2 regions of the Cyanobium sp. BA20m-p-22 genome follow, and region 1 is predicted to be linked to the other one. Evidence: predicted binding sites of a transcription regulator. Region 1 holds the regulator's gene; the other holds the start of a gene.
The links. Region 1 encodes HrcA, which represses chaperone genes, less so after heat shock. Its sites were predicted from a motif close to TTAGCACTCNNNNNNNNNGAGTGCTAA; they were not measured.
Positions count from the first base shown of each region.

Region 2: the regulator HrcA is predicted to act here: its motif matches at 2,907-2,933, upstream of groES (co-chaperone GroES).

Region 1 covers NZ_JAGQCQ010000187.1:261-6,843, forward strand. The annotation lists partial or broken gene KBZ15_RS14835 (hypothetical protein) at 1-336, shown strand, start outside; gene KBZ15_RS14840 (peptide deformylase) at 372-914, shown strand; gene KBZ15_RS14845 (heat-inducible transcriptional repressor HrcA) at 970-1,878, opposite strand; gene KBZ15_RS14850 (rhodanese-like domain-containing protein) at 2,008-2,361, opposite strand; gene KBZ15_RS14855 (DUF3352 domain-containing protein) at 2,416-4,047, shown strand; gene KBZ15_RS14860 (histidine phosphatase family protein) at 4,044-4,541, shown strand; gene KBZ15_RS14865 (citrate synthase) at 4,603-5,757, shown strand; gene nuoH (NADH-quinone oxidoreductase subunit NuoH) at 5,783-6,583, shown strand, end outside.
Region 2 covers NZ_JAGQCQ010000166.1:471-5,899, forward strand. The annotation lists gene KBZ15_RS13835 (HAMP domain-containing sensor histidine kinase) at 1-871, shown strand, start outside; gene atpC (ATP synthase F1 subunit epsilon) at 868-1,275, opposite strand; gene atpD (F0F1 ATP synthase subunit beta) at 1,305-2,765, opposite strand; gene groES (co-chaperone GroES) at 3,009-3,320, shown strand; gene groL (chaperonin GroEL) at 3,398-5,032, shown strand.

The DNA.
Region 1 (6,583 bases):
CTGATGGTGTTCAGCACCAATGAGCGGCTCGAGCATCCGCCTGGCCAGTTTACGCCCCTCGACTGCTGGGCCATGGGCCAGTACGCGCGCGAGCTGCTGCTGCAGGCCCATGCTGGTTCAGATCCCCCTAAGACCGCCGCACTGGCAGGGCGCCTCGGGGTCGATCTCACCTACTACCGCCGCTTTCCCCGCCAGCTGGAGGCGCTTGGCCCCCAGGCCAAGGCTGTGTGTGCCCGCATCAATCCGCTGGCTGCAGCCGATCGCCCGGGCCTCGCCGCGGTGGCTTCCGCTCTAGATCGGCCCGCACCGGAGATCCGCGCGTTGTTTGGGCCTTGAGGCGATGCTTGCATGGCACCAACAGACTGGTGTCGATGGCGGTACGCACCGTTCTGCGTCTGGGTGATCCCCGATTACGCCAGCCCGCCCAGCCCGTGATCGATGTGGCTGATCCCGCTTTGAGGCAGCTGATCACTGATCTGGACGACACGGTGGCGGCCTGCAGCGGCGCCGGCCTGGCCGCTCCCCAGATCGGCGTGCCGCTGCGGGTGGTTCTGTTTGGTGGTGGAGGGCCCAACCCCCGCTACCCCGATGCCCCACTGCTTCCCCGCACCCTGTTGATCAACCCCGTGCTCACCCCGCTGGGACCGGAGCGCGATGGGGCCTGGGAGGGGTGCCTGAGTGTGCCGGGGCTGCGGGGGCAGGTGTCCCGTTGGCAGCGGTTGCGCTACCAGGGGATCGATGGCGCTGGCCAGCCTTTGGATCGTTGCGTGGAGGGGTTCCATGCCCGGGTGGTCCAGCACGAGTGTGACCACCTCGATGGGGTGCTCTTCCCCGACCGCCTTAGCGATCCCACCGCCTTCGGCTTCATCCCTGAGCTGGAAGCGGCCGGGCTGATTCCCTCCGTGCCTGGTTAGTGCTGTCGTTGTGCTGCTTGACGGGCAGGCGGCTTGTGATCAGTCCACGGAGCTTTCACCCCAACAGCCGCTCCAGCACCTGGGCCACCGAGCTCACGGCGGCCAGGGCGGTGGCGTAGGCCATGCGCATGGGTCCAACCAGGGCCACCTGGCCGATGCCGCCATCGCCGCTGCGGTAATCGGCCTGCACCACGGCGCACTGGTGCAGGGCCCGGTGGGGATGTTCCGCGCCGATCCAGATGCCTGGCTGGGGCAGGAGCTGGTGGGGGGCGTCCTCCACCAGTTCCACCAGGGGGCGCAGGCTCAGGGTCTGGCTGAATTCCGGCTGGGCCAGCAGGCCGGCCAGGCCCATGGTCAGGGCCCCCTCCCCCTCCAGCTGGCGGGATTGGCCATGGCTGGCCAGGGCCTGGCGCAGGGCAGCACCACTGCTGTTCAACTGGGAGGGCAGGGTTGCCCAGTCAATCGGCCCTTCCTGCAGCTGGGTACTCACCCACCGCTCCAGGGGGGCCAGCTCGGCTTCGGCCTGGGCGGGCAGCCGCAGGTTGAGGCTGGTGGCGGTTGCGCCCCCCTCCACCAGAAACACCAGCAGGCGTTCGCCGCTGGCCACCAGCCGCAGGGCCTGAAGCTGGGATTGCTTGCGCTGGGGTCTGGTGATCAGGCTGAGCAGGCCGGTGAGATCGGCCAGGCGCCGGCTCAGGTGCAGCAGCAGGTCGTCGAGGGCTGCCCACTGCAGGCTGAGCCCGGTGAGCTCCCGCTCCAGTTGCAGGGCCGCGGCTCCCGGGGCGGGCAGCAGCTGATTTACGTAGGTGCGGTAGCCCTGCTGGCTGGGGATTCGGCCCGCCGAGGGGTGGGGCTGGGTGAGCAGCCCCCGCTGCTCCAGAGCCCCCATGGCCGAGCGCACCGTCGCCGGGCTCGCGCCCAGGCCGAAGCGGCGCACCAGGGTCTGGCTGCCCACCGGCTCCATCGTGTCCACGTAGTGACGCACGGCAAGTTGGAGAACCTCCTGCTGCCTAAGAGGCAAGGGGCGGGGGGACGGAGACTGCAAGCGGCCGCTGCAGGGAGTTGGCCGATCGTAGGCAGATGGGGGCTGGATTCAGTAGCGAGGCACGCTGGAATCCACCTCCAGGCTCCAGGAATCGATGCCCCCCTGGAGGTTCCACACCGCCCCATAGCCCTGGGCCTGGATCAGCCAGCAGCCCAGCTGCCAGCTGCGCACCCCCGCATGGCACAGCACGACGATGGGGCGGTCGTGGCTGAGCAGCTCGCCCAGGCGGTCGACCCACTCAGCTGAGCGGCTCAGCGGCAGGTGCAGCACGGGATGGACCAGCCTGGCCAGCTCCAGCTCGGCGTCCTCGCGCACATCCACCAACTGGATCGCCTCGCCCTGCTCCAGCCGCAGCTGCAGCTCGCGGGCCCGCATGGTTTTTGGAGTCTCAGAACTTTCCATGGCGGGCAGAAGGCGGGGCTTGGGGTCAAGATGGGCCCATCCTGCGTGGGACGCATGAAGGCCCGCCCGTTTCTGGCGGTCGTGCTGGCGGCGGTGCTGCTGTTGCTGAGCCTGGCGGCAGCTGGTTGGTGGCTGGTGCTGCAGCGCTCTCCGCTGCAGTTGCAGCACCAGCCCTTGGTATCGCCTCGGGCGGCCCGCTTTGTGCCCCGCCAGGCACCCCTCAGTCTCTACCTGCTCACCGATGGGCAACGGCCCGAGGGCTATGCCCGGGCCGTTGCCCCGGGCCGACAGCGCCGCCAGGCGGCCGATGCCGTAGCCGGGTTGCGGGATGGCGCCTTCGCTGCGGCGGGGCTGGACTATCCCGCCGAGCTGGCCTCCTGGCTCGGCCCTGAACTGGGCTTGGCCCTGCTGGCCAACGAGCCAGGGGGAGCCGCCGACGGCTGGCTCCTTTCCCTGCGCAGCCGCGATGCCGATGGGGCCCGCCGTTTCCTGCAGCGCTTCTGGCAGACCCGCAGCCTGGCCGGCACCGACCTGCAGATCAGCAGCTACCGAGGCATGGGGCTGATCAGTGGCCGTGGCGCCCTGGTGGGCACTACGCCGGTGCCGATCGCCACTGCCCTGGTCAACGACGATCTTGTGCTGATTGCCTCCGGTCGCGGCGTGCTCGAGCAGGCCCTCGACGTCTCCCAGATCGATGAGCTCAATCAGGCGACCAGTCCCTCCTTCCAGCAGGCCCTGGAGCGCCTGGGCAAGGGGGCTGTGCTGCTCACGGCCCAAGCTGAAGTCCTGGGCTCCTGGCTGGGCATGCCTGCCCAGCTCACCGGGCCCGGCGCGGTGCAGGAGCTCGTGGCCAGCCTGAGACCCGACGGCCGTTCCCTGGCGCTGGAAGCTTTGCTGCGCCTGGCACCCGGCGCCGCTAGCCCGCCCCCGGCCCCTCCCGCCGCTGCCGGGGACGCCGGACCGGCCCTGCTGGCGGCCATGCAGGGCCAATCCGACAGCCTGGCCCTGGTGCAGCAACCCTCCCTTTGGCCTGAGCTCTGGCAACCCTTGCTGGCGGCCGTGCTCCGGGTGAGTGAGGGTGGCGGTGACGGTTTATTGCCGGCCCTGGTGGCGGCGGCCGATCCTGGCCCCTTGCTATGGAGCGCCGGCAGCCAGGGCTGGTTGTTGGGCACTGCGGTGGATCAGCCCGATCCCGCCAGCCTTGAACAGGGCCTCGCTGCCCAGGGCCTGACCGCCGCCCCCCTGCCCGTGGAGGGAGACGCCAGCGTCATGGTCTGGACCAGGCTGGAGGCGCCCCCGGCTGGGCGCCGGATCGGCCGGGAGGAGGGCGCCGTGCTCCAGGCCAGCCTGGCGGGGGCCAGGGCCAGCCAGGGCCAGCTGGCCTGGTGGGGCCAGAATCTGGCGGTGTTGCAGGAGCAGCGCGAATCCCGTCAGACCCCCCGGCTGCGCCTGGCCCAGCTCGCCGCCCTCGACCAGCCCCAGGCTTCCCTGCAGTGGGCGATGGCGGCCGGGCCGGCCCAGGCCCTGTTGCAGCGTTGGAGCACCTGGCAACTGCTTTCGAGCCTTGCTGGGAGACCGTTGGCGCCGGCGGTGCAGGGGCTCAGCTTCAGCCTGGAGCCTGGCGACGGTGGTAGCAACAGCAATAGCAACAGCGTGCATCTCAGCGCCAGGGTGGGTTTTGGTTGACGAATCCCTTGGCTGAGCGCGAACTGCTGCTCTGGCGCCATGGCATTGCTGAGGAGCGCCATCCGGATCGCCCCGATGCGGAGCGGGCCCTCACCGCCGAGGGAAGCCGCCGCACGGCCGCGGTGGCCCAAGAGCTACAGCGGCTGCAGCTCTGCTGTGACACCCTGCTGAGCAGCCCCCTGCGGCGGGCGGTGCAGACCGCCGAGCTCGGCGTGGCGGCCGGGCTGGCCAGTGGATTTGCGATCGAGGCCAGCCTGGCCCCAGGGGGAGACCCGCGGCCGCTGCTCCAGGCCGGCAACTGGCAGCGGCTGGGCCTGGTGGGCCACGAGCCCGACCTCGGCGAGCTGGCCTCGACTCTGCTGGGTTTGCCGGCCGGTGCGATCACGCTGCGCAAGGCCGGCATCGTCCTGATTCGCCTCGGCCCCGCCGCTGCCAGCCTGGAGGCCCTGATTGGTCCTCGGTTGCTGCGGCTACGGCATCAAGGGCGGCTCTAGCCGTAGGTTCGCCCCAACCACAGCGGCGGGCATGACAGCAGGGGGCATGACAGGAGGGGGCATGACAGCAGCAGGAGCCGAGAGCCAGATCCCCTTTCGTCCTGGGTTGGAGGGGGGGCCTGCCACCCAGTCGTCGATCTGCGACATTGACGGTCAGCGGGGCGTGCTCACCTATCGGGGCTACCGGGTAGATGAGCTTGCCGCGCGCAGCACCTTCCTGGAAACCGCCTACCTGTTGATCTGGGCCCAGCTGCCCAACGCCAAGCAGCTGCAGGAGTTTGAGCAGGAGGTGCAGATGCACCGGCGGGTGAGCTTCCGCATCCGCGACATGATGAAGTGCTTCCCCTCGGGGGGGCATCCGATGGACGCCCTGCAGAGCAGTGCGGCGTCCCTGGGGCTGTTCTATTCAATGCGCGCCCTGGACAATCCCGAATACATCGTCTCTGCGGTGGTGCGGTTGATCGCCAAGATCCCCACGATGGTGGCGGCCTTCCAGCTGATCCGCAAAGGCCAGGATCCGATCCAGCCCCGCGACGACCTGGCCTACGCGGCCAACTTCCTGTACATGCTCACCGAGCGGGAGCCCGATCCCCTGGCGGCCCGCATCTTCGATGCCTGCCTGATCCTGCATGCCGAGCACAGCCTCAACGCCAGCACCTTCAGCGCCCGCGTCACCGCCAGCACCCTCACCGACCCCTACGCGGTGGTGGCCTCCGCCGTGGGCACCCTGGCGGGCCCGCTCCACGGCGGAGCCAATGAGGACGTCCTCACCATGCTGGCCGAAATCGGCAGCGAAGATCGGGTGGACTCCTGGCTGGATCAAGCCATTGCGGAGAAGCAGAAGATCATGGGTTTCGGGCACCGGGAGTACAAGGTGAAGGATCCCCGCGCCGGCATTCTCCAGAAGCTGGCTGAGGAGCTGTTCGACCGCTTCGGTCACGACCCGATGTACGACCTGGCTCGCTGCCTGGAGGCGGCCGCTGACAAGCGGCTTGGCCCCAAGGGCATCTATCCGAACGTCGATTTCTACTCGGGTCTGGTGTATCGAAAACTCGGCATCCCCCCAGACCTCTTCACCCCGATCTTCGCCATCGCCCGCACGGCAGGCTGGCTGGCCCATTGGAAGGAGCAGCTGGGGGCCAATCGCATCTACCGGCCCTCCCAGATCTATACCGGCGAGGCCGGGCGTGACTGGCAGCCGATTGGGGCCCGCTAAGTTGCATGCCATCTGAGCTGACGCCATGGTGACCAACACGGCTCCAGGCCTGGATCTCGAGTCCAGCTTCGAGCAGGCCCTGCAGGGATTTGGGCTGAGTCCGGGAGCTGCCCACCTGCTCTGGCTGCCCTTGCCGATGGTGCTGGTGCTGGTGGCGGCGGTGGTGGGAGTGCTCGTCAATGTCTGGCTGGAGCGCAAGATCTCGGCGGCAGTGCAGCAGCGCATCGGCCCCGAATACGCCGGCGCCCTCGGCGTGCTCCAGCCGATCGCCGATGGCCTGAAGCTGGTCTTCAAGGAAGACATCATCCCGGCCAAGGCCGACGGCCTGCTGTTCACCCTCGGGCCGGTGCTGGTGCTGATCCCGGTGATCCTCAGCTGGCTGGTGGTGCCATTTGGTCAGCACCTGCTGATCAGCAATGTGGGCATCGGCATTTTCCTGTGGATTTCGCTCAGCAGCATCCAGCCCATCGGCCTGCTGATGAGTGGCTATGCCTCCAACAACAAGTATTCGCTGCTGGGGGGCCTGCGGGCTGCGGCCCAGTCAATCAGCTACGAGATTCCCCTGGCCCTGGCGGTGCTGGCGGTGGTGATGATGAGTAATTCGCTCAGCACGGTTGACATCGTCAATCAGCAGACCGGCTCAGGCATCCTCAGCTGGAACATCTGGCGCCAGCCTGTGGGCTTTGTGATCTTCTGGATCTGCGCCCTGGCCGAATGTGAGCGCCTCCCCTTCGACCTCCCCGAAGCTGAGGAGGAGTTGGTGGCTGGCTACCAGACCGAGTATTCCGGCATGAAGTTTGCCCTCTTCTATCTGGGCAGCTACATC
Region 2 (5,429 bases), on a different contig from region 1:
CTGGTATCTGCCCCCGCTGCGCATCCTGGCCATCTTGATCGGCGCGCTGGCCGGGCTGGTGCTTTTCCTGCGGCTGAAGGTTGAACGCCCCCTCGGTCAACTGTTGACCCTGCTGGCGGAGCAGGGCTCGGCGGCCCCGCTGCAACTGCTGCCTGAGCAGGGCATTGCCCCGATCCGCAACCTCAGCCTGCGCATCAACCGGCTGCTGGAGCGCATCAACAACACGGCCAGCGCCCGACGCCAGCTGCTGCATGGCCTCACCCACGACCTGGGCGGCCCCCACGCCCGGCTGATGCTGCGCACCGAAATTCTCTGTGAGCGCCTCAGCGGCGAGAATGGCGAGCTGGCCCAGGCCATGGCCCTCGATCTGGAGCGGTTGCGCGAGTTGACCGACCAATTGGCCATGCTGGGGGAGCAGGAGCTGCCGGCCGAACGGCGTCAACCCTGCGCCCTCGACGACCTGTGCGGCCGCATTGTGGCCAGCCACCCCTCCCTGTTAATCAAGCTGCGGCTGCCTCGCTTGCTGGTGAACCTCGACCCCGAGGGGCTGCAACGGGCGCTCAACAACCTGATCGACAACGCCCTGGAGTACGGCGCACCACCGGTGGAACTCAGTGCGGTGCGCCGCGGCAGCGACCTGCTCTTGCGGGTGGATGACCACGGCGCAGGCATTCCCACCGAGACCCTACTGGCGATCCCGGGGCCCAGTCGCAGCAACGATCGCCAACGCCAGAGGCATCGGGGGCTGGGCCTGGCGATAGTGGAACGCTTCTGCGTTGACCACCAGGGCAGGCTGCGGCTGCTTGAGGCCCCAGGTGGGGGCCTACGGGCCGAGCTGCAACTGCCCGTCTTGGTTGATTGGGCTACTTAGAGCGCCTTGCTGGCCTGAAAACGGGCCCGAGCCGTGGCCAGAGCTTGGCTGGCCTTGACTTTCTCAGGGCTGGAGGCCTGGCCCTCGAAGCTGGCTGCAGCGCTCTGGGCCGCCTCGAAGGTGGCTTCGGCGGCGGCGGCATCGATGCTGCTGCCCAACTCGGCACCATTCACCAACACGGTCACCTCGTCGGCTTCCACTTCGGCGAAGCCGCCCATCAGGGCGATGGTTGACCAGGTACCGGCAGAGCGCAGCCGCATAACGCCGGTGTCTAAGGCGGCAAGCATGGTGACGTGGCCGGGGAGGATGCCTACCTGGCCGGTGGTGCTGGGCAGGATCACCTCTTCGGCGGTGCCATCAAAAACGCTCTGATCTGGAGCCAGAACGCGCAGGGTGAGACTCATGGTTGGGGGTCCTCAGGGAGAAGAGGGGATCAACCCTTGGCTTCGGAAAGGATCTTGGCGGCCTTTGCCTTCACCTGGTCGATGTTGCCCACCAGATAGAAGGCCGCTTCAGGCAGGTCATCGAGTTCACCGGCAAGGATCATATTGAAGCCCTTGATGGTGTCTTCGAGCTTCACATATTCTCCCTTTTGGCCGGTGAAGATCTCAGCGACGAAGAAGGGCTGGGAGAGGAACTTTTCAATCTTGCGGGCCCGATCTACGGTGCGACGGTCGTCCTCAGAGAGTTCGTCTAGGCCGAGAATGGCGATGATGTCTTGGAGCTCCTTGTAGCGCTGCAGGGTGCTCTGCACAGAGCGGGCCGTGCGGTAGTGATCATCTCCCACCACGGCGGGCTGGAGCATGGTGCTGGTGGAATCCAGGGGATCGACCGCCGGATAGATGCCCTTGGAAGCCAGGCCGCGGCTGAGCACGGTGGTGGCATCCAGGTGGGCGAAGGTGGTGGCCGGTGCCGGGTCGGTGAGGTCGTCGGCGGGCACATAGACGGCCTGGATCGAGGTGATCGAGCCCTCCAAGGTAGAAGTGATGCGCTCCTGCAGCATGCCCACGTCGGTGCCGAGGGTGGGCTGGTAGCCCACGGCCGATGGCATCCTGCCCAGCAGGGCTGAGACCTCGGAGCCGGCTTGCACGAAGCGGAAGATGTTGTCAACGAACAACAGCACGTCCTGCTTGTTGACGTCGCGGAAGTGCTCGGCCATGGTCAGAGCCGAGAGACCCACGCGCATGCGGGCGCCAGGGGGCTCGTTCATCTGGCCGTAGCAGAGAGCCACCTTCGACTTGGAGAGGTCGTCGGGGTTGATCACGCCCGACTCCTTGAACTCCTCGTAGAGGTCGTTGCCCTCGCGGGTGCGCTCGCCCACACCGGCGAACACCGATACGCCGCCGTGCTCCTTGGCGATGTTGTTGATCAGCTCCTGGATCAGCACGGTTTTGCCCACACCGGCGCCGCCGAAGAGGCCGACCTTGCCGCCTTGGCGGTAGGGGGCTAGCAGGTCGATGACCTTGATACCGGTCTCGAAGACTTTTGGCTTTGTTTCCAGCTCGGTGAGGCTGGGGGCAGGCCGGTGGATCGATGCGGTCAGGGTGGTGGCCACCGGGCCCCGCTCGTCGACGGGTTCGCCGAGCACGTTGAAGATGCGACCCAGGGTGGCTTCACCCACGGGCACGCATATCGGTGAACCGGTGTCGAGAGCTTCCATGCCGCGAACTAGGCCGTCGGTGGTGCTCATGGCGACGGCACGCACCCGGTGGTCGCCCAGCAGTTGCTGCACCTCGGCGGTGAGGGCGACCGTCTGGCCGGCGGAGTTTTTGGCTTCAATTCGAAGCGCGTTGTAAATCCTGGGCAGCTTGCCGGCCGGGAATTCGACGTCGAGAACCGGGCCAATCACCTGCCGCACAATGCCTTTGGTGCCGGTGGCGGTAGCAGCTGCCATAGGGAAGGGAGACGCAGAGAGCGCCCAGGGGGAACCATCCCGCCTGAAGCGGCGCAACCTTACCACCGCGGTTGATCGCCAGGCAGGGTTCGGTGACCCGCACAGCTCCTTGTTGGCCAGGGCGACCCTTGCCGGCATAAATTGGCACTCAACGGGCTCGAGTGCCAATTCGCCTTCAGGCCCACTCCAGTCCGTAGTCCAGTGGCGTCTCAGGCGCCATGCCGTTGCTCTCGCAATTCATTCATGGCTGCTGTCTCTCTCAGCGTCTCCACGGTTAAGCCCCTCGGAGATCGCATTTTCATCAAGGTGTCCGAATCGGAGGAGAAAACCGCCGGCGGCATCCTTCTGCCCGATACCGCCAAGGAAAAGCCCCAGGTGGGTGAGGTGGTTCAAATCGGTCCCGGCAAGCGCAACGACGACGGCAGCCGCCAGGCTCCCGAAGTCAGCGTGGGCGACAAGGTTCTCTACAGCAAGTATGCCGGCACCGATATCAAGCTCGGTAGCGATGAGTTCGTGCTGCTGTCCGAGAAAGACATCCTTGCCATCGTCAACTGAAGCTCGGAACTGCTGAGTTTCCGAATAGTTGATCTGGCTTCCGATCAAGATTTAATCCCATCACGACAAGGCTTTCCATGGCTAAACGCATCATCTATAACGAGAACGCCCGTCGGGCTCTCGAAAGGGGTATCGACATCCTGGCCGAGGCGGTGGCAGTCACCCTCGGCCCAAAGGGCCGCAACGTGGTGCTGGAAAAGAAGTTCGGCGCCCCCCAGATCGTCAATGACGGCGTCACCATCGCTAAAGAAATTGAACTGGAAGACCACATCGAAAATACCGGTGTGGCTCTGATCCGTCAGGCCGCCTCCAAAACCAACGACGCTGCCGGCGACGGCACCACGACTGCCACCGTGCTGGCCCACGCCATGGTCAAGGCGGGTCTGCGTAACGTGGCCGCCGGCGCCAACGCCATCACCCTCAAGCGTGGCATTGAGAAGGCCGCAGACTTCCTGGTCAAGAAGATCGAGGAGCACGCCAAGCCGATCTCCGACTCCAGCGCCATCGCCCAGGTGGGCACCATCTCCGCCGGCAACGACGAAGAGGTGGGCCGCATGATTGCCGATGCGATGGACAAGGTGGGCAAGGAAGGCGTGATCTCCCTGGAAGAAGGGAAATCGATGACCACCGAGCTGGAGGTCACCGAGGGCATGCGCTTCGACAAGGGCTACATCTCGCCCTACTTCGCCACCGACACCGAGCGCATGGAAGCGGTGCTCGAAGAGCCCTACATCCTGCTCACCGACAAGAAAATCGGCCTGGTGCAGGATCTGGTGCCCGTGCTCGAGCAGATCGCCCGTACCGGCAAGCCCCTGCTGATCATCGCCGAGGACATCGAGAAGGAGGCCCTCGCCACCTTGGTGGTGAACCGTCTGCGCGGTGTGCTCAACGTTGCCGCCGTCAAGGCGCCTGGCTTCGGTGATCGCCGCAAGGCCATGCTCGAGGACATCGCCGTTCTCACCAACGGTCAGCTGATCACCGAGGATGCCGGCCTCAAGCTGGAGAATGCCAAGCTCGAGATGCTCGGCACCGCCCGCCGCATCACGATCAACAAGGACACCACCACCATCGTGGCCGAAGGCAATGAGGTGGCCGTCAAGGCCCGCTGCGAGCAGATCCGCAAGCAGATGGACGAAACCGACTCCTCCTACGACAAGGAGAAGCTGCAGGAGCGTCTCGCCAAGCTGAGCGGTGGTGTGGCCGTGGTCAAGGTGGGTGCCGCCACCGAAACCGAGATGAAGGACAAGAAGCTGCGCCTGGAAGACGCCATCAACGCCACCAAGGCGGCCGTTGAAGAAGGTATCGTTCCCGGCGGCGGCACCACCCTGGCCCACCTGGCCCCGGCCCTCGAAGAGTGGGCAGCTGCCAACCTCTCCGGTGAGGAGCTGATCGGTGCCCACATCGTGGCTTCCTCCCTCACCGCTCCGCTGATGCGCATCGCCCAGAACGCTGGCGTCAACGGTGCTGTGGTGGCTGAGAATGTGCGCAACAAGCCCTTCAACGAGGGCTACAACGCCGCCACCGGCGAGTATGTCGACATGCTGGCTGCCGGCATCGTCGACCCCGCCAAGGTGACCCGCTCCGGTCTGCAGAATGCGGCTTCGATCGCCGGCATGGTGCTCACCACCGAGTGCATCGTGGCCGACCTGCCTGACAAGAAAGACGCAGCTCCTGCCGGCGGCGGCATTGGCGGCGGCGACTTCGACTATTGATGGGCGACTTCGACTACTAGAGTGTTTAGTAGGGTCTTTGGATCCTTCTGCTCTCAACTCTTTAGTGTTTATGGGAGGTCTCACGACCTCCCTTTTTTTGTGCTTGCACGTCTGGTGGTGCTAAACACCGCCCTTATGGTGCTAAACAGTTTCCGAGACCCCTGCCGTTTCAGGAGCGGGCGATTGTGAGTGGTAAACCCAGTGCTAAACAAAATTCCTGGTTTCGAGGGCGCCCCTGGATCTCCAGGGCGTTGTCCATACGGACCCGCTCCGCATAAACAGTATCTACCGTATCTATGTGCGGATACAGAACTGTCCCCTCCGTGCCGTGCGTTCCGTATCTACAAATAGTATCTACGGTAGATACGGAACAGACAAACGTGCATCAGCAGCATGT